Regions from separate parts of the Rhizobium ruizarguesonis genome, predicted to be linked through region 2. Evidence: riboswitches for the same ligand, from Rfam matches in the RefSeq annotation. Region 2 holds a riboswitch; each other region holds the start of a gene.
The links. A riboswitch is a leader RNA that binds a small molecule or an ion and turns the genes downstream of it on or off. The one in region 2 is predicted to bind FMN.
Positions count from the first base shown of each region.

Region 1: it holds a riboswitch for FMN, as region 2 does, so the genes downstream of both, ribN (riboflavin transporter RibN) here and ribB (3,4-dihydroxy-2-butanone-4-phosphate synthase) in region 2, are expected to answer to the same signal.
Region 3: it holds a riboswitch for FMN, as region 2 does, so the genes downstream of both, J3P73_RS16065 (6,7-dimethyl-8-ribityllumazine synthase) here and ribB (3,4-dihydroxy-2-butanone-4-phosphate synthase) in region 2, are expected to answer to the same signal.

Region 1 is NZ_CP071678.1:1,909,077-1,917,084, forward strand. It holds gene lon (endopeptidase La) at 1-1,906, shown strand, start outside; gene hupB (DNA-binding protein HupB) at 2,113-2,388, shown strand; FMN riboswitch at 2,511-2,665, shown strand; gene ribN (riboflavin transporter RibN) at 2,852-3,760, shown strand; gene J3P73_RS09475 (esterase-like activity of phytase family protein) at 3,844-6,054, shown strand; gene J3P73_RS09480 (aldo/keto reductase) at 6,139-7,125, opposite strand; gene J3P73_RS09485 ((R)-mandelonitrile lyase) at 7,362-7,763, shown strand; gene J3P73_RS09490 (class I SAM-dependent methyltransferase) at 7,873-8,008, opposite strand, start outside.
Region 2 is NZ_CP071678.1:2,806,307-2,814,314, forward strand. It holds gene J3P73_RS13900 (glucose 1-dehydrogenase) at 1-718, shown strand, start outside; FMN riboswitch at 912-1,062, shown strand; gene ribB (3,4-dihydroxy-2-butanone-4-phosphate synthase) at 1,189-1,824, shown strand; gene J3P73_RS13910 (SDR family oxidoreductase) at 1,909-2,676, opposite strand; gene J3P73_RS13915 (DMT family transporter) at 3,006-3,914, shown strand; gene mobA (molybdenum cofactor guanylyltransferase MobA) at 3,924-4,553, shown strand; gene mobB (molybdopterin-guanine dinucleotide biosynthesis protein B) at 4,550-5,071, shown strand; gene J3P73_RS13930 (PAS domain-containing hybrid sensor histidine kinase/response regulator) at 5,003-7,165, opposite strand; gene J3P73_RS13935 (ATPase domain-containing protein) at 7,140-8,008, opposite strand, start outside.
Region 3 is NZ_CP071678.1:3,228,280-3,236,287, reverse strand. It holds gene J3P73_RS16090 (CGNR zinc finger domain-containing protein) at 1-564, opposite strand, end outside; gene J3P73_RS16085 (alpha/beta fold hydrolase) at 735-1,430, shown strand; gene J3P73_RS16080 (TMEM175 family protein) at 1,468-2,067, shown strand; gene J3P73_RS16075 (alpha/beta fold hydrolase) at 2,114-2,959, shown strand; gene J3P73_RS16070 (SDR family oxidoreductase) at 3,024-3,794, shown strand; gene J3P73_RS16065 (6,7-dimethyl-8-ribityllumazine synthase) at 3,861-4,295, opposite strand; FMN riboswitch at 4,374-4,516, opposite strand; gene J3P73_RS16060 (SRPBCC family protein) at 4,778-5,224, shown strand; gene J3P73_RS16055 (GCG_CRPN prefix-to-repeats domain-containing protein) at 5,411-5,719, shown strand; gene J3P73_RS16050 (hypothetical protein) at 5,829-6,053, opposite strand; gene J3P73_RS16045 (adenylate/guanylate cyclase domain-containing protein) at 6,293-7,408, shown strand; gene J3P73_RS16040 (ArsR/SmtB family transcription factor) at 7,479-8,008, shown strand, end outside.

The sequences.
Region 1 (8,008 bases), 900 kb from region 2:
CGCCTCGCATCTGTCGATCAAGATCACCGAGAAGCAGGAGATGCTGGAGACCACCAGCGTCAAGCAGCGCCTCGAAAAGGCCCTCGGCTTCATGGAAGGCGAGATCTCGGTTCTGCAGGTCGAAAAGCGCATCCGCTCGCGTGTCAAGCGCCAGATGGAGAAGACCCAGCGCGAATACTACCTCAATGAACAGATGAAGGCGATCCAGAAGGAACTCGGCGACGGCGAAGAAGGCCGCGACGAGATGAGCGAACTGGAAGAGCGCATCTCCAAGACCAAGCTGTCCAAGGAAGCCCGTGAAAAGGCCGATGCGGAGCTGAAGAAGCTGCGCCAGATGAGCCCGATGTCGGCGGAAGCCACCGTCGTGCGCAATTATCTGGACTGGCTGCTCGGCATTCCCTGGGGCAAGAAGTCGAAGATCAAGGCTGATCTCAACAATGCCGAGAAGATCCTCGAAGCTGATCACTTCGGTCTCGACAAGGTCAAGGAGCGCATCGTCGAATATCTGGCCGTGCAGGCCCGTGCCACCAAGATCAAAGGCCCGATCCTCTGCCTCGTCGGCCCTCCGGGCGTCGGCAAGACCTCGCTCGCCCAGTCGATCGCCAAGGCGACCGGCCGTGAGTATGTCCGCATGGCGCTTGGCGGCGTTCGCGACGAAGCCGAAATCCGCGGTCACCGCCGCACCTATATCGGCTCGATGCCCGGCAAGGTCATCCAGTCGATGAAGAAGGCGAAGAAGTCCAACCCGCTGTTCTTGCTCGACGAAATCGACAAGCTCGGCCAGGACTATCGCGGCGATCCGTCTTCGGCTCTGCTCGAAGTGCTCGATCCGGCGCAGAACATGACCTTCATGGATCACTATCTGGAAGTCGAATACGACCTGTCGGATGTGATGTTCATCACGACGGCGAATACGCTGAATATTCCAGCGCCTCTGATGGACCGCATGGAGATCATCCGTATCGCCGGCTACACCGAGGATGAAAAGCGCGAAATCGCCAAGCGGCACCTGCTGCCGAAGGCCATCAAGGAACATGCGTTGCAGCCGGAAGAATTCTCGGTCAGCGACGACGCCCTGATGGCAATCAGCCAGCAGTACACCCGTGAAGCCGGCGTCCGCAACTTCGAGCGCGAGCTGATGAAACTCGCCCGTAAGGCGGTCACCGAGATCATCAAGGGCAAGACGAAGGCCGTTCACGTGACGGCTGCCAACATCTCCGACTATCTGGGCGTCCCGCGCTTCCGCCATGGCGAAGCCGAGGGCGAGGATCAAGTCGGCGTCGTGACCGGTCTTGCCTGGACGGAAGTTGGTGGCGAGCTGCTGACCATCGAAGGTGTGATGATGCCGGGCAAGGGCCGCATGACGGTCACCGGCAATCTGAAGGAAGTCATGAAGGAATCGATCTCGGCAGCGGCGTCCTATGTCCGCTCGCGCGCCGTCGATTTCGGCATCGAGCCGCCGCGCTTCGACAAGAGCGACATCCACGTGCACGTGCCGGAAGGCGCAACGCCGAAGGATGGCCCCTCGGCCGGCGTCGCCATGGCAACCGCGATCGTCTCGATCATGACCGGCATCCCGGTGGACAGGCATGTGGCCATGACCGGTGAAATCACCCTTCGCGGCCGTGTGCTGCCGATCGGCGGTCTCAAGGAAAAGCTGCTCGCAGCGCTTCGCGGCGGCATCAAGAAGGTGCTGATTCCGGAGGAAAACGCCAAGGACCTGGCGGAGATTCCTGATAACGTGAAGAACAACATGGAGATCATCCCGGTATCCCGCATGGGCGAGGTGATCAAGCATGCGCTGATCCGGCGGCCGGAGCCGATCGAATGGGACGGCACGGTGGAAACGCCGGTCATCACATCGGTCGAAGGCCTCGATGAGACGGGCGCAACCATAGCGCATTGAGTGGCCTTTGCCACATTTATGCCCAATTGGCGCAAAACACGGAAAAAGGCTGGCGAAAACGCCAGCCTTTTTTGTGAAAACGTCATGTAGACGCTTGCTTTTCCTTGATTTGCAGGGCTTTTGGGTTTTCGGCGGGCCTGATGAAACCTATTCTGCGCCTAGCTTACTTTTGAGTCGTTTCATACCATTTAGAAAGGGGTGGAAACATGAACAAGAATGAACTCGTGTCCGCAGTAGCCGAAAAGGCAGGACTGACGAAGTCTGACGCGGCTTCCGCTGTTGACGCGGTTTTCGACGTTGTCCAGGCTGAACTCAAGAACAAGGGCGACATTCGCCTCGCGGGTTTCGGCAGCTTCACCGTTTCTCATCGTGCCGCAACGAAGGGCCGTAACCCGTCGACGGGCGCTGAAGTCGACATTCCGGCTCGCAACGTGCCGAAATTCACGCCCGGCAAGGGCCTGAAGGACGCCGTCAACGGCTGATCTGATATTATCCGTCAGCCGGAAACGAGACCGGTTGTGCAGGATTTGAGAGGGGTTCGGCTTTGCCGGACCCCTTTTGCTTTGGCTAGCCTTGCTGTCGCCCGGGCTTTGATCTACGACGTTTCTGTTCTCAGGGCGGGGTGAAACTCCCCACCGGCGGTAAGGGTTTCGGCTCGAGCCCGCGAGCGCCTGCTCTCGTGTCCAAGCGGGGGAAGGGCCAGCAGATCCGGTGCGATTCCGGAGCCGACGGTAAAAGTCCGGATGGAAGAGAATGAGTGTCGGTCGTGCAAAGGGCGGGGATCCGCCATGTCGCTCGTGTCCGTGCCTCATGCGTCCTGATTTATGTTGGTCCCACTGCATAATTCCTTAAATCGGAATCGATTTAAAGATAAAATTATGCAGCGATTTAAAGTGCTACAGCGTCCTTTGCGCGTCTGAAAAGACGCGCGGCGCTGTAGTTTGGATGAAAGACATGAATCAGACTTCCCTTGCAGTCTCGCCGTCCCGCGCCGTTGTCGGTGCCATCTGGATGGTGCTTGCCGGCATTGCCTTTTCGCTTCTCAACGTCGTCACCCAATGGCTGACGATGAAGCTTGCCTTTCCCTCGGCGTCGGCAGCTTTCTGGCAATATGGCTTCGCCTTCCTGTTTTCGCTGCCGTTCCTTAAGAGGCTCGGCCTTGCGGCGATGCGCACGGACTATCCCTGGCGTCACCTCGCGCGCGTCGCGCTTGCCGCGCTCGGCGTCGAAGCTTGGGTCGCCGGCCTTGCCGCGGTGCCGATCTGGCAGGCGATCGCACTGGTGATGACCTCGCCCTTCTTCATCATTCTGGGCGCCCGGCTTTTCCTGGGTGAGCGCGTCGGCCCGGCCCGCTGGGCTGCGACGGCTGCGGGTTTCACCGGAGCGATGATCATCCTGCAGCCATGGTCGGACGGCTTTGGCTGGGCGGCTCTCTTGCCTGTGCTTTCGGCGCTGCTTTGGGGCGCCTCGTCGCTGATCACCAAGAGCCTGACGGGTATCGAACGACCGGAGACGATCACCGTCTGGCTGCTCGTTCTGCTGACGCCGATAAATGGCGGGCTGGCGCTTGCGGCAGGCTTTGCAGTGCCGACGGGCGCAACCCTTGCCCTGTTCCTGCTGGCGGGGCTGCTGACTGCCGCAGCGCAGTATTTCCTGACGCTCGCCTATGCAGCCGCTGATGCCGCCTATGTCCAGCCGTTCGACGATCTGAAGCTGCCGTTGAACGTACTGGCGGGTTGGCTGTTCTTCGGTTATGCGCCGGCGGGTTATCTCTGGCTGGGAGCGGCTCTCATCCTGTCTGCTTCGCTGTTCATCATGCGAAACGAGATGCGCCGGGAGCGCAAACCAGCCTGACGTGATCAGGTGCAAAATGCCGCATCTGTCATGCCTCTGTCATGCCGCGCGCGCAGAAAACTCCTGTTTCGAATGTTCGACACATGGGGGATTTCATGACAATTTCATCGCGCAAGGCAGTGCTCGCTGCCGTGCTTCTCGCATCCGTTGCTTTTCCGGCCGCGGCCGAACCGGTTTTCAACCGCATCGCTTCCTTCCCGGTCGCAGAGAACCTGCCGGCTGACAAGGACAAGCTGTCGGTGAGCTCCGCCGAAATCATCACCGCGACCGACGACGGCAACACGCTGATCTATAGCGACAGCCCGCTCGGCGCGATCGGCTTCATCGATATTACCGATGCCAAGGCACCGAAGGCCGGCGGCGCGGTGATGATGGACGGCGAGCCGACATCGGTCACCTCCAGCGCCGGCAAGGCGCTCGTTGCTGTCAACACCTCCGAAAGCAAGGCGAAGCCCTCGGGCCGTCTCGCGATCGTCGACGTGGCGACCAAGAAGATCGAGAACACCTGCGATCTCGGCGGCCAGCCGGATTCGATCGCCCTCAACAAGGACAAGATGCTCGGCGCCATCGCAATCGAAAACGAGCGCGACGAAGACGTCAATGACGGCAAGATCCCGCAAATGCCGCCCGGCGACCTCGTCGTCTTCCAGGTCAAGAACGGCACCGTCGATTGCGGCACTATCAAGCACGTGGCGCTGACCGGGCTTGGCGGCGTCGCCCCTGAAGATCCGGAGCCGGAATTCGTCGCCTTCAACGGCCTGAACGAAATTGCTCTGACATTGCAGGAGAACAATGAGATCGTCATCATCGACGCCAACACGGCTGACGTGAAGACGCATTTCTCCGCCGGCAGCGTCGATCTTTCCGGCATCGACACCAAGCGTGACGGCGCCCTGAAATTCTCGGGCGAAGCCAAGGGCGTGCTGCGCGAGCCCGACGCCGTGAAGTGGCTGGACGACAACCGCCTCGTCGTCGCCAATGAAGGCGACTACCAGGGCGGCTCGCGTGGTTTCACCATCTTCGACAAGACGGGCAAACTTCTCTACGAATCAGGCGCCTCCTTCGAACGCGCCGTTGCCCATATCGGCCACTATCCGGAAAGCCGTTCGGGATCGAAGGGCGTCGAGCCGGAAGGCCTTGAAGCCGCCAAGTTCGGCGACGATCAGTATTTCTTCCTGCTCGCCGAGCGTGCTTCGGTCGTCGGCGTTTTCAAGGATACCGGCGCCGATCCCGAACTCATCCAGCTCTTGCCGTCGGGCATTTCGCCGGAAGGCGCGATCGCCATTCCCGCGCGTAATCTTTTTGCGACCGCCAACGAGCTCGACCTCGGCAAGGACGGCGGCGCGCGCTCGCATGTGATGATCTACGAGCGCTCGGAAGGCGAAAAGGCCTATCCGCAGATCGTCTCTGCCGAAAAGGACGGCAATCCGATTGGCTTCGCAGCCCTTTCGGGTCTCGCCGCCGTTCCGGGCAAGCCGGGCATGCTCTACGCCGTCAGCGACAGCGTTCTGGGCTCGCAGCCGACGATCTACACGATCGATGCCAGCAAGAAGCCGGCCGTCATCACCGACGCCCTCGTCGTCAAGCGTGACGGCGCCCCGGCCCAGAAGCTCGACATCGAAGGCATCGCGGCTGCTGCCGATGGCTCCTTCTGGCTCGCCTCGGAAGGTTACAGTGAGCGTCTCGTCCCGCACGCGCTCTACAACGTCAATGCCAAGGGCGAAATCAAGGCCGAGGTCGCCCTGCCGAAGGAGCTCGTCGCCAACGAAATCCGTTACGGCTTCGAAGGCGTGACCATTGTCGGCACCGGCGACGATGCGACGCTGTGGATGGCGGTCCAGCGCGAGTGGAGCGACGACGAGAAGGGTTTCGTCAAGCTCGTCTCCTACAATCCGAAGAAGAAGGAATGGGGTGCTGTGCGCTATCCGCTCGACAGGACGGAAAGCGGCTGGGTCGGTCTGTCGGAAATCTCGGCTCAGGGCGACAGCGTCTTCATCATCGAGCGCGACAACCTCGTCGGTGATGCCGCCAGGCTGAAGAAGCTCTACAAGGTCGCGATATCGGACCTGAAGCCCGCCAAGCTCGGCGGTGAACTGCCGGTCGTCAAGAAGACTGAAGCCCATGACTTCCTCGGCGAACTGAAGACCGCGACCAATGGCTATGTGCTGGACAAGCTTGAAGGCTTCACCTTCGACGCGTCGGGCAAGCCCTACGCGGTCACCGACAATGACGGCGTCAGCGAATCCTCCGGCGAGACCCTGTTCTTCCCGGTTGACCTGGTCGGCACCAACTGAGCCCACCAACTGACCTTGACGGATCGATAATATGCAAATGGCCGGGCGAAAACCCGGCCATTTGCATTTTGGAGTGTTGGACGCCTACCAGCGCTGATGCACATGCGGCGCGATCAGCCGCTCGTAGATCTCGTGTGTTGCCGCCATGACATCGGCCGACAGCGGCGCAAGGTCGGCGGCGGCCGCGTTGGCCCTGGCTTGCTCGCCATTGCGGGCACCGGGGATGACGACGGTGACGGCATCGCTCATCAGGATCCAGCGGAGCGCCAAGGCTGCCATGGTCGCGCCCGCGGGCACCAGCTTGCGCACCTCTTCCACCGCCTGCAGGCCGACCTCGAAGGGCACGCCGGCAAAGGTCTCGCCGACATCGAAGGCTTCGCCGTTGCGGTTGAAATTGCGATGGTCGTCGCTGGCAAAATGTGTGTCCGGGGTGATCTTGCCGGAGAGAAGACCGCTTGCGAGCGGCACACGGGCGATGATCGCCACATTCCTGCGGCGTGCTTCCTGGAAGAACAGGTGATCGGGGCGCTGGCGGAAGATGTTGTAGATGATCTGGATGCTGACGACGCCGGGATATTCGATCGCCTTCAGCCCGTCCTCGACCTTTTCGACGCTGACGCCGTAACACTTGATCTTGCCGGCCTTCTGCAGCGCGTCCAGGCCCTCGAAGACCTCCGGCTGGTAAAGCACGTCGCGGGGCGGGCAGTGGAGCTGCACGAGGTCGAGACTGTCGACGGCAAGATTCGTCAGGCTGCGGTCGATGAAACCTTCGAGATTAGCCTTGGTGTAACCTTCCGCGACATGCGGGTTGAGGCGGCGGCCCGCCTTGGTGGCGACCATCGGGCGCTTGCCCCCACGCGACTTCAGCACGTCGGCAATGATCTTTTCCGAGCGGCCGTCGCCATAGACGTCCGCCGTGTCGATGAATGTCATGCCGGCATCGAGCGCGGCATTCAGCGCCGCGCGTCCGTCGGCCTCGCTGATATCGCCCCAGGAGCCGCCGATCTGCCAGGCGCCGAAGCCGACATTGGTGACGGTGAAGGCCATGCGGCCAAAAGCATGGTGTTTCATGAAAAATCCTCCCTACTGCATGTCGCCCGGAAGTGTGCGGGGACAACGACATGCATAAAAACAAAGAGCCAAAGCACGTCGCATGATTCAAGCAAGATGCGACGCGCTGATGAAAGGCAATGGCACTATCAGCCAGGTGACACCGCGGCAATTGTCGATCCGGCTTTGATTGGTCGCCCCGATGAAATATCGTTCTGCTACAAGGCTTCAACCGCATGGATGGAAAAGGAAAGATCATGGAGATCAAACCCGCCGGCTCTCGCCCCTCGACGAAGCCACCGGCCGACTATTTCACCGGCGCCGTTCGCCAGGATCCGCTGATGGAGACGCCGGCGCCGGCACGGGCGAGGGCGGTCTCCGTCACCTTCGAACCCGGCGCCCGCACGGCCTGGCATACGCATCCGCTCGGCCAGACGCTGATCGTGACATCAGGCAAGGGCCTCGCCCAGAGCTGGGGCGGGGAGATCCGCGAGATCCGCGCCGGCGATACCGTCTGGTTCTCGCCGGGCGAAAAACATTGGCATGGTGCTGCCCCGGATACGGCGATGACGCACATCGCCATCCATGAAGCGCTGGACGGCAGCCACGTCGACTGGATGGAAAAAGTCAGCGACGAGCAATATTCCGGCCATGCGTAAAGCATGTCACGCAAAAGTGTGCAGCGGTTTTGCGGTGAAGACATGCGCAAGACCAAAGACCTAAAGCGCGTGAAGCGAATCTGAAAGATCGCGCCGCGCTTTAGACTGATCAGAGCCGCTTCACGCAATAGGAAAAATGCGCGTGCGATTCGACCGTCAGGAACTCGAATTGCCAGCCGTAATCCTTGCAGAATTTGGTGACCGCCTCGACGACGCCATAGACGATCGGCTTGACCGTATTGCCG
Region 2 (8,008 bases):
CGCAAGACGTTTTGCGCGCGAAGGCGCCAATCTCGTCGTCTCGGCCAACGAGGACCTGGTTCACGGCGTTGCCGAACAGATCCGGGCCGACGGCGGCAAGGCGATCTCCTTCATCGGCGACGTCACCGACAAGGCGAGCGTCACCGCCCTCTATGATGCCGCCGAGAAGGAATTCGGCTCGGTCGACGTCTCGATCCAGAACGCCGGCGTCATCACCATTGCCCGCGTCGAGGACCTGACCGAAAACGAGTGGGACAAGGTCATGGCCGTCAACACCAAGGGCGTCTTCCTCTGCGCCCAGGAGGCGATATCGAGAATGCGCAAGCACAAGCGCGGCGGCCGCATCATCAACACCGCTTCCGGCCAGGCCCGTGACGGCTTTATCTACACGCCGCATTATGCCGCCTCGAAAATGGGCGTCGTCGGCATCACCCAGAGCCTGGCCAAGGAAGTCGCGACCGAGAAGATCACCGTCAACGCCTTCTGCCCCGGCATCATCGAGACCGACATGTGGGCCTATAACGACCAGGCCTGGGGCAAGCTGCTCGGCAACTACGCCCCCGGCGAGTTGATGAAGGAATGGGTCGAGGGCATCCCGATGAAACGGGCCGGCTCCGGCGAGGATGTCGCCGGCCTGGTTACCTTCCTCGCCAGCGACGACGCCGCCTATATCACCGGCCAGACCATCAATGTCGACGGCGGCCTGATCATGTCCTGATGCATGTCGCCCAAAAGTGCGCAGTGGTTTTGGGACAACGACATGCATGGAAGGATCAAAGCACCAACGAAGCACGGAAGGCGACCCGGTCGTCGCCTCCGTGTGAACAGTGTGTCCATCGGCGTTAGGGCAGCTTTGCATTTTTGCCGGGTCGAGTGACCTTGCCATCCGCCTGTTTTTGATCCTATCTTTGAAATGTTCTCAGGGCGGGGTGTAATTCCCCACCGGCGGTATCAGGAGCAATCCTGGAGCCCGCGAGCGCTTCCGGCACCTCCTGTCGGAAGGTCAGCAGATCCGGTGAGATGCCGGAGCCGACGGTATAGTCCGGATGGAAGAGGACAACACGGGCAGTCGCACTCCATCCGGGAGTCGGCTGACGTTTGTTCGCCCAAGGGCAGAAGGCTCGCTCACGGATTGAGCCGAGCAGACCATGTCAGTCCGCTGACATAACCCTTGAAAGGCCAGACAGCATGACTATCGCAAGAATTGAAGATGCCATATCAGCCATTGCCAGCGGCAAGATGGTCGTCGTCGTCGACGACCAGAACCGGGAAAACGAAGGCGATATCGTGGTCGCGGCCGATGCCGTCACCCCGGAAACAATCGCCTTCATGATGAACCACGCCCGCGGGCTCGTTTGCATTGCCATGGAAGGCGAGCGTCTCGATGCACTCGATATCCCGCTGATGGTGCCCAATAACACGGAATCGCACAAAACCGCCTTCACGGTCTCGGTCGATTATCTCAAGGGCACGACGACGGGCATCTCTGCGGCGGACCGCGCCGCCACCGTCCGCGCCCTCGTCGACGATCGCACAAAGCCCGACGAATTCGCCCGCCCCGGCCACATCTTTCCGCTCCGCGCCAACCCCCGCGGCGTGCTCGGCCGCCCTGGCCACACCGAAGCCGCAGTCGATCTCGCCCGCCTCGCCGGAAGGATCCCCGCCGGCGTCATCTGCGAAGTCGCCAACGACGACGGAACCATGTCCCGCCTGTCCGAACTCACGCTCTTCGCCGAACGCCACAACCTCCCCCTCGTCACCATCGAGGATCTGGTCGCCTATCTCGAACGCCAGGCGGCAAGAGACATACGCGAAGTCGCCTGATCGACGCCTTAGTTGCGGCGGCATAGCCCGCCGCAACTAAGAACGCCGAAGCGATGACCGTGACGGCACTGTCCCTTGCTCGCCCTATGTCCGGCTGATCGAAACGCCGCCATCCGCCAGCATTGCCGTGCCGGTCACGAAGCTCGACATGTCGGAGGCGAGGAAAAGCGCTGCATTGGCGATCTCTTCGGGTTGCGCCATGCGTTTCAGCGCATGCAATCCCTCCACGAAGGCGAGCACTTCCGGCGTGGCATCGGGCGCGTTGGTGATGCTGGCGGGTGTGTCGGTGCCGCCGGGAAGCAGTGCGTTGACGCGGATCTTCTGCGCTCCGAGTTCAGCGGCGAGCACCTGCACGAAGCCGATCAAACCCGCCTTGCTCGCCGCATAGGCGGCCATGCCCGGCATGCCGACGGTGTGACCGACGAAAGTCGAGGTGAAGATCAGCGATCCGCCGCCTTTTCCCATCGCCGCCGACTGGTACTTGGCGCCGAGGAAGGCGGCGGTGAGATTGGTCTCGATCGTCTCGCGCCAGCCCTCCAGCGACAGCCCGGCAACCGGCCCCATCTCACCGAGGATGCCGGCATTGTTGAAGGCGATGTCGAGCCGGCCGAAACGCGAGACTGCCGTTTCGACGAGTCTTGCCTGCAGCGCCTCATCCTTGACATCGCCTGATATGGCGACGGCCTGACCACCCTCCGCCTCGATTTCGGCGATGACGGCATCGAGCGCGTCCTGTCGCCGGCCGGTGACCACGAGCTTGGCGCCTTGCCGCGCAAAGAGTTTCGCCGCCGCGCGGCCGATGCCGGAGCTTGCGCCGGTGATGATTGCGATCTTGTCGTTGAGAAGTGTCATATCGATCTCTCCTTCGTTGTTGCGAGATCTGAGATGCTCAAACATCAGGCGATGCAGCCACCCGTTTCCCGCGCAGGAGGAGAAAAACGCCTATGGCCCGAACCGGCAGCGCGACGGCGCGTCCTCATCGACGCGTTGATTGCGGCGTCGGAACTGTCGGAATTCAGCTTATAAAACGGAGATTTGCCTGGACTTCCACCCACACGCCTGCGTTGACATCGGCGCCATTGTGCACCGCGTCATCGATTTATGCTTGGTGTGACATTCATCCGATTCCCTTGATGCATCTTCGCGACTAAAAGGAGCGCACAGGTAACGGGAATCTCTTCATGCCGCGGTCACGCAATACTGAGGGCGCCATCTATATGAGCTTGGCGATGGCCGGCTTTTCCGCGAGCGACGCCCTGTCCAAATCGGTGATCGCCTATATGAACGCCGGCGAGATCATGTTTCTGCGCGGCCTCTTCACCAGCCTGCTCGTCTATCTGATCGCCTGGAAAATGGGCGCGCTACGCTCCTGGCGCATCATGCTGCAGCCGATGATCATCTTCAGGATCATCTGCGAGACGCTCTCCGCCGTCACCTATATCACCGCGCTCGGCATGATGCCGATCGCCAATGCCTCGGCGATCCTGCAATCGCTGCCGTTGGTCGTCACCTTCGGCGCTGCCCTCTTCTTCGGCGAGCCGGTCGGCTGGCGGCGCTGGTCGGCGATCCTCGTCGGCCTCGTCGGCGTGATGATCATCATCCGCCCCGGCCCTGAGGGATTCACTGCCGCCGCCCTCCTCTGCGTCGCCGCGGTGCTGACGACGGCCGGCCGCGATCTCGCCACCCGGAGCATCAGTCCGGAGATTCCCTCGCTGATGATAACCGTCATCACCGCCATATCAGCCTCCTTCTTCGGCGCGCTGCTCATTCCGGCGCTCGGCGGCTGGCAGCCGGTCAGCGCTAACGCGCTTGGGCATCTCGTGCTCGCCTCGGTGCTGGTGCTCGTCGGCTACCAGTCGGTCATCCTCGCCATGCGCACCGGCGAAATCTCCTTCGTCGCGCCGTTCCGCTATACCAGCCTGATCTTTTCCTCTCTGCTCGGCTTCCTCTTCTTCGCCGAAGTGCCTGACAGCTGGACGCTCGTCGGGGCTGCGATCGTCATCGCATCCGGCCTCTATACATTCTATCGTGAGGCCAAGCGCCGTGTGTCGCCGATCGCGCAGGAATCCGCGCCGCGCGCGCCGGTCTGAGGAAGGATGATGGCTGAATTCTCGCTCGACAGATCTGATATAGCAGGCGTCGTATTGGCCGGCGGCCGCTCGCAACGCATGGGCCGCGACAAGGCAGGCGTGATGCTTGGCGCCGAGAGCCTGCTCCACCATGTGCTGACCCGCCTCTCGCAGCAGACCCCGCTCGTCGCGGTCAATGCCGATGCCGCCGCCGAGGGCGTGCCTGTCGTTCCCGACCGTTTTCGCGGCAAGGCCGGACCGATGGCCGGAATCCATGCCGCCATGGTCTATGCCGCCGGCCTGCCCTCGATCACCCATGTCGCCACCGTCTCGGTGGATTGCCCGTTCTTCCCGGCCGATCTCGTCGCCCGGCTGGCGGCAGCGGTCGAGCACCCTTCGCAGATCGCCATTGCCGCCTCCGAGGGCCGCAGCCATCCCGTCTTCGGGCTCTGGCCGGTGACGCTGGCCGCCGATCTCGAAGCCTGGATCGCCACCGACGAGAAGCGCCGCGTACGCGACTTCCTGTTGCGGCATGACGTTACGGAAGTGGCGTTTCCGCTGCATCCGACCCGTGCCAGCCTGCTCGATCCCTTCTTCAACATCAACACGCCTGATGATCTCGTCGAGGCGGAACGCTGGCTGGAGGCCCTTCGCGCATGACCGCACCGAAAATCTTCGGCATCGCCGGCTGGAAGAACTCAGGCAAGACGGGTCTCGCCGTCCGACTGGTGACGGAGTTCACCCGCCGCGGCTACAAGATCTCGACGATCAAGCACGCCCATCATGATTTCGACATCGACAAGGTCGGGGCCGACAGCTATCGCCACCGCCAGGCCGGCGCCCACGAGGTCACCATCGTCTCCGGCACCCGCTACGCCATCATGCACGAACTGCGCGGTGCGCCGGAACCTGAGTTCAAGGAGATCCTCGCCCGTCTCGCCCCCTGCGACCTCGTGCTGATCGAGGGCTACAAGCGCGAACCGATCCCGAAGATAGAGGCCCGCCGCCTTGAGGCCACCAATCGTGAACCGTTGGCGCCGAGCGATCCCCATATCTGCGCTATCGCCGCCGATCATGCCGTCACGGATACGGCCCTGCCGGTCTTCGATCTAGACGACACAGGCGCCATCGCCGATTTCATCGCTGACATCGTCGGCCTTGGACAGGCGAGGCTTTGAACCACCTGCATCGCCGCCGGATCTAAGAAGCGGAACCGTTTCGCTCGCCATCGCCTTGGCGATTTCCTTGGCAAGCTGAGCCTGATCATAGGGCTTTGCCAATCTCGGAAGATCGATATCGGTGCCGGCAGGAAGATCGGCGTAACCTGTCGCCAGCACGATCGGTAACCCCGGATGAATGTCCCGCGTGGCCTGGGCAAGCTGTGCGCCGGTCATGCCAGGCATCGAATAGTCGGTGATGACAAGGTCGAAATGCTGACCGCTGATCAATTCCAGCGCCTGCGCGCCGGAATTTGCCTCGACGACCTCGTGGCCGAGATCTTCAAGCATCTCGACCGAACTCATGGCGATCAAGGCATCATCATCGACGAGCAGGATCTTCAGTCTGGATGCAGCTTGCGGGACGGGCCGCTCCGCCTCGGCTGGCCGCTCGGGGCGCCGTTCGGTCGCCGGAAGCCACAATTCGGCAATCGTTCCCACTCCAAGCTCGCTTGTCAGACGAAGTGCGCCATTGAGCTGAACGGCAAGTCCGTGGATCATCGATAAGCCCAGGCCCGTGCCCTTTCCGAGTTCCTTGGTCGAGAAAAACGGATCAACCGCCTTCTTCAGCGTCTCCGCGTCCATGCCGGTGCCGCTGTCGGCCACCGCCAACACAAGATAGGCGCCCTTGTCGAGAGCGCCGTCATCGCCGGCCACCTGCTCCTCACGCAGCGATATGGACAGCGTCCCGCCATCCGGCATCGCATCGCGGGCATTGACCGCAAGGTTGAGCAGCGCCAGTTCGAGCTGGTTCGCATCGACCAGCGCCGGCGGCAGGGTTGCCGGCAGGATGGTTTCGATGCTGATCGAGGATCCGACCGAGCGCCGCAGCAGGTCGTTCATGCCGGAGACCAGCTCGGTCAGATCGACGGGCTTGACCTGCAGATCCTGCTGTCTGGCAAAAGCCAGCAGCCGCTGCGTCAGCGCCGCCCCGCGCCGCGCACCCTGAATCGCCCCGTCGACCAGACGCGTCGCCTTGGCATCTCCGCCAACGTGCTTGCCGAGCAACTCCAGATTTCCGAGAACGACCATAAGCAGATTATTGAAATCGTGGGCGACGCCGCCGGTCAGTTGGCCGATCGCCTCCATCTTTTGCGATTGGCGAAGCTGCTCCTCGGCCCTTTCGCGCTGGGCGACTTCCTCGAGCAGGGTCTGGTGAGCGGCGTTGACCTCTTTGGTCCGTTCCCTCACACGTTCTTCGAGGGTTTCATTGAGCCGCCTCAGATTTTCCTCGATGGTCTTTCGGACGGTGGTATCAGAGCAGACGCCGACGAGTTTCCTCGCGGAACCATATCTGTCGGAATAAAGCTGCGCGTGGACCTCGGTCCAATGCAGCGATCCATCCGGCCAGATCGTCCTGTGCTCGATGGAATAGTCGCGTCCGGTATCGATCGTCTGGCGCAGGCGTGCCAGCACAAGATCCCGGTCGTCGGGGTGGATGCTTGCGATCAGATCGTCGCGCGTGACATCGTCATCCGGCCCTCGACCGAAGATTGCCTTGCAGGTCGCCGAGGCCGACAAGGCCATCGAGGACAGCTCCAGCTCCCACGCCCCGAGACGACCGGCGGCGAGCGCCGTCTGCAACCGTCGCTCTCCCTCGCCCAGAGCTTCAAGCCTGGCTTGCGCTTCGTATTGGCGCAGGCGTCCCTTTAATGCGGTCCGGGCAACGCTGATGAAGGAGGTCGCATGGAATGGCCTTTCCAGGAAGGTGACGTTACCAAGAACCTCGGAAAGCCTTGCAGCGGCCGGATTTCGTTCAGGCCCGCCGCCACGTGTGGTGAGTACGATGAAGGGAAGATCCGACCAGCTCGGCTGGGCCGAAACCCAGGCGGCAATCGGCTTGAGATCGCTCGAGCGAACGGCCTCTTCCGTCAAGACGCCAAGCGCGATGTCATCGCTGAGCGATGACGCGAACATAGACAGGTCAGTGGCAGCAATCGATGCCAATCCGGCCTCATCGACCAACGATCTCGCCACCCAGGCATCGCGACCGACGGGGGTGTAGATCAATGCTTTCGGTTTGCCGGAATTAGGAATTGCCGCTATCCCCGCCATCGGTCGCGAGGAGCGGCGTTGAGGTCGTGACAAATTCTGGAACGCCGCGAAGCACGCCCTGGAACCCGACGAGAGGATCGCCGAACCTCAAGCCGGAAGCGTCTATGCGATACTCCCGGATGGTATCCTCGTGAAAGCCGGTTCTCTTCTTGATCACCGAGACTGCTCGCCGCACCTTTCCCGCCGCCTCGAAGTAACGCAGCAGAATGACGGTATCGGCGAGATAGGTAACGTCGACAGGCGCCTTCATGTCACCAACCAACCCGTGCTGGGCAACGGTAAGAAAGGTGTTGGCGCCTTGCCTGTTCAAATATTGCAGCAGCTCATGCATATGAAGGATCAGCGAATTCTCATCCGGCATCGAAGCTTGATAACCGTTGATACTGTCGATGATGACGGTTTTCGCATCCGACTTGTCGACGCAGCTGCGCACACGGTGGGCGAATTCGCCCGGCGACAGTTCGGCGGCATCGAGCTGTTCGATGTGGATATGACCGGCGTCCCGCATGGCTTCGAGATCTATTCCGAGCGCCTTCAGCCGCGTGAAGAGCAGGCCCAGCTCCTCGTCAAAAATGAAGGCCGCCACTTTCTCGCCGCGCGCGACCGCAGCCACCAGGAATTGAAACGAGAACGTGCTTTTGCCGGTGCCGGCAGGACCAAGGATGAGCGTGCTGGAACCTCGCTCGAGGCCACCTCCCAGAAGAAGGTCCAGTTCCGCAATATTGCAGGAAATCTGATCGCGGGTGTAGCTCGACCTGTGTTCGGCGGCGACGAGCCGCGGAAAGACGATAACGCCGCCAGTCTGGATGATGAAATCGTGATAACCGCCGCGGAAGGCCTGAC
Region 3 (8,008 bases), 420 kb from region 2:
CGCCATGCTGCACCAGCGCCGCCGGTGGCCACGGGTGTGGTCGGCAAAAAGCAACGTGCAGACCGGTCCCTCGCAGGCCTTCACGGTAGAGAAATCCTCGGTGCAGACGAATTGCGCCAGTGCTTCGCCGACCGGCAGCAGCAGTGCATCGGGCGAGCGCCATTTGCGCATCGGCTGAAGCGCCAGCGTCTCGTGCCCATCGGCGTGACTTGCCACGATGCGGCTGAAGCCCTCGTTGCGTTCGAGCAGGCGGTTCAACGGCTCCAGCTCGTTCAGGGCATTTGCCGGGAGTGGGCGGCCCTTGCGGGTGCGGACGAAATCCCTGAACCACTCGCGCAGATGCCTTGCCTGATCGGCAACATTGTCGAGTTCGCCGGGCAGGGCCTGCGCCCGCATCGCCTCCAGCGTTTCGTGAGGAACGAGTGCTGCTTGCTCCAGCCAGCGCAGCAGGCCTTCGCCGTCGTCGATCCAATCGACCGGCGTATCGACCGGTGTCGCGATCGAATTCAGAAAATCCAGCCCCAGCGCATCGCCAATGAAAAGGGCGGGTGAGCGGTTGTCCATCATAACTCCTGTTCCGGCCGCTGTGACACCAAGCGTGGGCGGCCTCTTGAAGACATAATTGACATGTAACCTGTTCGAATGGTCTTGACAAGTTATGCGATCCAATAGTAACCGTTATATCAACATTTGATAGGTTACTTAATGTCATCAGGACGCAGAGGAGAAGGCCGATGTCCCGAGAGAATGTGAATGTTGTGCTGGTCCATGGCGCTTGGGCTGATGGTTCGAGCTGGTCGAAGATCATCCAGCCTCTGGCTGCCGAAGGCTTGACGGTGGTGGCAGCGCCGCTGCCGCTGACCTCCTTCAGTGACGATGTCGCGGCACTCGATCGCGCACTGGAGCGGTTGACGGGGCCAGTGGTTCTCGTCGGTCATGCCTATGCCGGCGCGGTGATCGCCGCGACCAGGGAAGAGAAGGTCAAGGGGCTTGTCTACATAGCGGCGCTGGCGCCCGACGAGGGCGAGACGGTGGCCGATATTTTCTATCGCGGCACGCCGCATCCGCAGGCGCCGAAGCTTTCGCCGGACAATCACGGCCTGATCTACCTGCCGGAGGAGGCCTTCGCCTCGGCATTCGCCCAGAATGCGACTGATGAGGAGCAGGCGGTACTGGCCGCCGTGCAGCGGCCGATTTCGCCGGCCTGCATCACTGTCCCCGTGTCGCGCCCGCTCTGGAAGGACCGCTCGGCCTGGTTCCTGGTCGCCGAACAGGACCGGATGATCGTTGCCGACAACCAGCGCTTCATGGCCGAGCGGATGCAGGCGCGAGTGCGCTCTCACGCCGCCGACCACACGCCGATCGTTACGGCGCCTGCCGCCGTGCTCGACATCGTCAGGGAGGCGGTCGCCACAGTAGCGGCGGCCTGAATTCAGCCGTCAAAACATGGGATGAGGAGGAATTGAGATGCACGGACAGAAGATGACGACGGAGCGCGTGAGCGCGTTTTCGGACGCTCTGATCGCGGTGATCATGACCATCATGGTGCTGGAGCTGAAGGCGCCCGAGTCCCCTGAAATCACAGCCATGCTTGCGCTCTGGCCGACCGTGGTCAGCTACGCCTTGAGCTACCTGTTCATCGCGATCATCTGGATCAACCACCATCATTTGTTACGGCTGGTGCATTTTGCATCGACCCGGCTGATCTGGGTCAACTTCTTGCACCTGTTCCTGGTGTCGCTATTGCCGTTCACCACGGCCTGGATGGCGAGGACCGACCTCGCGCCAATGCCGGTCGCCATCTACGCAGGCGTCTTCGTGCTGGTGAATGCCGCCTATCTTTTGTTCGAGCGCGAGATATTTGCGCAGGCCGAGGCGGGCGCGATGCCTGAACCGGCCCGGCGGCTGGCGCGCCGGCGGACACTCATCGGGCTGGCGATCTTTGCCCTGGCGGGGCTCGTTGCCCCCTTCGCACCGCTCCTCGGCTTCTTCCTGATCTGCTGCGCCCTCGTTCTCTATCTCCAGCCGGAGATCTTCAGCAGCCGCCTGCAAGGGCAGGCGGAATAACCACACGGAAAATAGCAAACAAGTTATCAACGCAAAGGAGACTGTCATGTCCACCATCAGATACCGCACCGCCGACGTCGACGGCTTCAAGATCTTCTATCGCGAGGCCGGTTCGCCGGATGCTCCGAAGCTGCTCCTGCTGCACGGCTTTCCGAGTGCCGGCCATATGTTCCGCGACCTGATCCCGCTGCTCTCCGATCGCTTCCACATCGTCGCGCCCGATCTTCCGGGCTTCGGACAATCCGACCTGCCGGCGCGGCCTGCCACCTTCGACGGGATCGCGGCGACGATCGACCGCTTCACCGAAATCGTCGGCTTCGATCATTACGCCGTTTACGTGTTCGACTATGGCGCGCCGACGGGCTTCCGGCTGGCGGTGAAACATCCCGAGCGCATCACGGCGATCATTTCGCAAAACGGCAATGCCTATGTCGAGGGCCTCAGCGACGGCTGGAACCCGATCCGGGCCTATTGGGAGGACGCCTCCGAGGAGAACCGCAATGCGCTGAAGGCGATGCTGCAGCCGGAGGCGACGATCTGGCAATATACCCATGGTGTCGCCGATCCGACGGCGGTTTCGCCGGACGGTTATTCGCTCGACAATTTCTATCTGGCCCGGCCTGAAGTCGAGGATGTGCAACTTGATCTCTTCGGCGACTACAAGAGCAATGTTGCGCTCTATCCTGCCTTCCAGGCGTATTTCCGTACCCACAAGCCGCCGTTCCTTGCCGTGTGGGGTGAGAATGACCCGTTCTTCCTGCCGCCCGGTGCAGAGGCCTTTGAGCGCGATAATCCGGGCGCGGTCGTGCGCTTCCTCGACACGGGCCATTTCGCGCTGGAAACGCATGCCGCCGAGATCGCGGCCGAGATTCGGGATTTTCTGGCCCGCTGACGGCAACCTGGCGCCGCCCCGCCGGAAGGGGCGGGTGGTGGCCGAAGCAGAGAGGAGAGACGGCATGTCGAACTCAGTCGCGATCATCACCGGCGCCAGCCAGGGTATCGGCCAGGCGACGGCGCAGCGCCTCGCGCGCGATTTTTCCGCGCTGGTGCTGGTCGCCCGCAACCGCGCTAATCTTGAGGAGACCGCGCAGGCGGTAAGGGCGGCCGGCGCGCAAGCCCTCGTCATCGGCGCCGACCTCGCCGAGCCGCAAGCGGCGCAGGCCGTGGTCGATCAGGCGCTCGGTGCCTTCGGCCGCATCGATGCGCTGCTCAACATCGCCGGTGCGGTACCGCAGATTGATCTTTTCGAGATGACCGATGCGCAGTGGGAGGACGGGCTGGCGCTAAAGCTGCACGGCGCGAGGCGCCTGACGATAGCGGCATGGCCGGCGCTGAGAGAGGCGAAGGGCTCCGTCGTCTTGATGTCGGGCAATTCGGCGGTGTTTCCGAAGGCGCCGTACGCGGCGGTCGGTACCATCAATGCTGCCATCGTCGCACTCGCCAAGGCCTTTTCCGATCGCGGCATCACCGATGGCGTGCAGGTCAACAGCGTGCTGCCCGGTCCCGTCATGACCGGCCGGCGTCTTTCCTATCTCAAGCACTGGGCGCCGCTGCATGGCGTAAGCGTGGAGGAGGCGACCGCCCGTTTCCTCAAGCAGGCCGGCATCGCCCGCTATGGCGAGCCGGAAGAAATCGCCGAACTGATGGCTTTCCTGGTATCGCCGGGCGCACGCTGGATGACCGGCTCGACGCTGCGCATGGATGGCGGCGAGGTGAAGTCGATCTGATGCGGTCGACGGCGGGAGTGCCCCGCCGTCTTCATCTCCTGTGTTCCTCTGCTCGTCGAGCTGCTTTCACGCAGCCAGAGCGGCGCGGGTTTTGCCGATCGTCAGAGCCGCCTTTGCGGCCTCGCGCCCTTTCTCGACGAAATGTGCGCGGTAGATCTGCTTGTGATGCTCGGTTTCCTGATACTGATGCGGCGTCAGCGAAACCGACAGCACCGGCACGCCGGTATCCATGCCGGCGCGCATCAGCCCATCGACGACGGCCTGGGCGACGAATTCGTGGCGGTAGATTCCGCCGTCGACGACGAAGGCGGCGGCAACGACAGCAGCATAGCGCCCGCTTGCCGCAAGATCGCGTGACAGCAGCGGCATCTCGAATGCGCCGGGAACATCGAACACATCGACCTGCTCGGGCGGAATAAGCTGATGGAAGCCATCTAGGGCACGGTCGACGATATCGGCATGCCAGCTGGCTTTGATGAAGGCATAGCGGGTGGGTGTCATGGTAATCTCCTTTGGCGAACAGACACATCACCCAAGGCGATCACGAACGTCCCCGACAGCCGCAAGGGCGGCAGGAACGCGCGTTCTCTTTCATCCGGACTATGACCGTCGGCTCAGGCATCTCACCTGATCTGCTGACCCTTCCTGAGAAGGCGCTCGCGGGCTCGCAATCCAAATTGCATACCGCCGGTAGGGACTTGCACCCCGCCCTGAGAACGGCGCGAACAATAGGTGGAAGGTGACGGGCTGGCAATAGTCCGGAAAGAGCTTTCATGACCGATGAAAGCGCCGATGCAGGATCAGGGCTCCCGACGCGGCGATTTTGCTTGTTCGTCGATCGCGACGGGCAAGCCCTCTTGTGGAGGATGGGCTTGCGCCTACATGCTTCCAGTGAGGACATTCACGTCAGAATAGCACGGCAAGACAGGATGCGCCGTCTCCACCGGAGACGGGCAGGGCCGTGGCAACCACGGGAGAGAGAGATGCAAGACCCCTTCGTCGTCCACCGCGAGGCGCATATCGCGGCGCCGCCGGCCGCGGTGTTCGCGCTGATGACCGACCCGGAAAAGATCCTGCGCTGGATGGGAACGGAGGCGCAGGTCGAGCCGCAGCCCGGTGGGCTCTATCTCGTCAACGTCACCGGCGCCCGCTTTGCGCGCGGCTCGTTTCGAGAAGTGGTTCCGGTTCATCGCCTTGCCTACAGCTTCGGCTGGGACGGCAGTGAGGTGGTGCCGCCGGGGTCGAGCCTGGTCGAGATCGACCTGATCGAGCAAGGAGATGGAACGCTGTTGCGGCTCACCCATAGCGGCCTGCCGAGCGCCGAGCAATGCGCCGGCCATGCGGAAGGCTGGGCGCATTACCTCGGGCGGTTGACCGAGGTCGCCGCCGGGCATGATCCGGGTCCCGACCCTTTTTACGGCAGGACATGAACAAATTTTGCCGGCAGCGGGGCGTCTGTGAAGCGCTTGCCGTTGCGACAACAACGGTCGGCGAGCGCCCAAGCCGGTCGTGCGGAAGCGCTTCTTTTGCTACCGCAAACATGAACGCGCAGTTCATCTCCAGTTCAATTTAGCGGTCCTAATCTGCGGACGGCTGGATTGAAAATGGAGTTCACGATGAAGGCACTTTCTATCGCGGCTGCCTTGCTTGCCGGCAGCCTCTCGATCGGTACCGCGGAGGCAATGCCGATGGGGACAATCAATGTCCAGAGCAATGTCACAAAGGTCGACTACGCCTGCGGTCGCGGCTGGCATCTGACGCGCTGGGGCGAATGCCGGCGAAACTGGAGACGCCCGCCGCCGGTAGCTTTCTACGGTGGTCCGCCCCGCTGGGGCTGGGAGCGGCGTCACCGGGATTGGGATGGTCCGCGCTGGCGCGATGAGAGGCGCTGGGATCGCGACCGGCGTTGGCGGGATGATGACTAAAGGTCTGGCTTAGATGTAGATGGACGAAGGCCGGAGCGATTTTCGCCCGGCCTTTTCTAATGCTTCGCCGACGCTGACAGCCAGCGTTCTCCCGATTCGCCCGAGAGGATCAGATCCTGCTGACGAGCCAGTGCTTGTCGTCGATCAATTCCTCGAGCTCGACGGGATCCTTGACGCCGAATTCGAACCATTCGACGAGTTCTTTCGCCTTGCGGCTACTCTCCTCCGCCGTCAGCTCGACCTGATATCTTTCGCACCATCGCCGAAGGATCGACGTCAGCAGCGTCATGTCATTCCCATCCAGCGGATCTTTCGGCCAGAAAATCGTGCCCATCGTACCCCTCAATCACACGATGACGAACGGCCCCATAATGGAATCAAAGCCGCGCAAGTTTAAAGTGTTTATTTTTTGTTTTCCACCGCGGCGAATGGTTTTCGACAGGGGAGTGGAACGTCCTTTTGGGGATGAAAGGTTGAGCCGGTGGAAACGTCCTCATGGACATTCGGAATGGCTGCTTGCGCTCACCCGGGGACATCCTTGCGGCCGCCCCGGTCAGCGTGCGATGTTAAGCCATGGATCTGCCATCTCCCCTTGCCTGGCTGGTTGATGAGGCCGGTGCCTCGCCCAGTCCCGAATGGTTTCTGGCCGAACTCGGGCGCCGGCTGCTGGCCGATGGCCTGCCGCTTTTGGGCGGCGCGCTGACGCTTTCGGTGCCGCATCCGATCATCGCGCGGCGCACCTGGCTGTGGCGGGCGGAGACTGGCGCTGTTATTGAGGCTTTGGCCTTTGCCGCCGCTCCGCGGAGCGAGGCCGGGCGCGAGTGGCTGGCCGGGCTCGGGCCGGTATGGGAAGACAGGATCGGGCCTTCACAGGACAATCGGTCGGACAGCCCGCTGCTCGGCTGGGCGAGGGTTGCCAGCGGGGAAGGGGCAGGTGCATTCGGCGCAGCCGAGGCCGGCCTGCTGCGCGAGGTCGCGCGTTTTGCTGCAGCGCCGCTCGCCGCTTTGGCGGCGCGCGAGGCGCGGGCAGCGCTGCTTGAAGCCTATCTCGGCCGCCGTAGCGCCGCGCGGGTGCAGGCCGGCGCGCTTGCCCGCGGCACCGGCGAGACCATCCGCGCGGCCCTTCTCTGTGCCGATCTGCGCGACTTCACCGCCCTCTCCGAGGTGACCGAACCTCACGTGATGATATCAGCACTGGACGCCTGGTTTGACCGCGTCGCTGGCGCCGTGCATGCCTTCGGCGGTGAGGTGTTGAAATTCATCGGCGACGGCGTGCTGGCGATCTTTCCGGTCACGGCTACGTCAGGCGAGGGCGACGCAGCCCGAGGGGATCGCGAGGCTTGCGAGGCCGCACTTCGGGCGGTCGCCGCCAGCCGTGCCGGCATGGCCCATCTCGATCAACTGCGCCAGGCGCAGGGACTGGCACCGCTGCCCTTCGGCGCAGCACTTCATTTCGGCGAAATCCTGTGGGGCAATATCGGCGCGGCCGACCGGTTGGATTTTACCGCCATCGGCCCCGCCGTCAATCTGGTCAGCCGGCTGGAAGGGCTCTGCAAGCCGCTCGGCCGAAGCGTGCTGATCTCGGGCGCGGTGGCAGCGAATACGGCGACGGCGCTGACGCCGCTCGGAGAGCACACATTGCGCGGCATCGCCGACCCTTGCGCTGTCTTTGCCCTGCCGACGGATTGAGCTGCGGGCAGGGATGAAGTTTTGCAAAGAAAAATTTGCAAAGATATGTTTGCAATAGTAGGCTTGCGGCATGAAAACACCGCGCCCGCAGCCTGCTCAATCCGTCACCGCACCCCGCACCATCAGCCGCGTGGTGCCCGATCCGACCGCGCTGAAGGCGCTGGCGCATCCAGTCCGGTTGCGCATGCTCGGCATGCTCAGGGTCGATGGACCCGCTACGGCGACGCAGCTGGCGGTGCGGCTCGGGTTGAACAGCGGCGCTACCAGCTATCACCTGCGCCAGCTTGCCCAATACGGCTTTATCGAGGAAGCACCGCATCCCTCGCGGCGCGATCGCTGGTGGCGCGCAAGCCACGAACTTACCTCGGTGCCGGCGAGCGAGGCTGAGGGCGAAGCGTTGGATCTCGATCTTGCCTTCAACCAGGCGGCACTCTCGCTGCAGGTCGGTCAGATGCAGCAGGCGCTGGAGGAATATACCGAGCTGCCGGCGGAATGGCGCAAGGCGAGCACGGCCAGCGACATCATCATCCCGATGACGGCGGAACAGGCCGAAGCCCTGACCAAGCGGCTGACCGATATCATTCTCGAAGCGATGCGGGT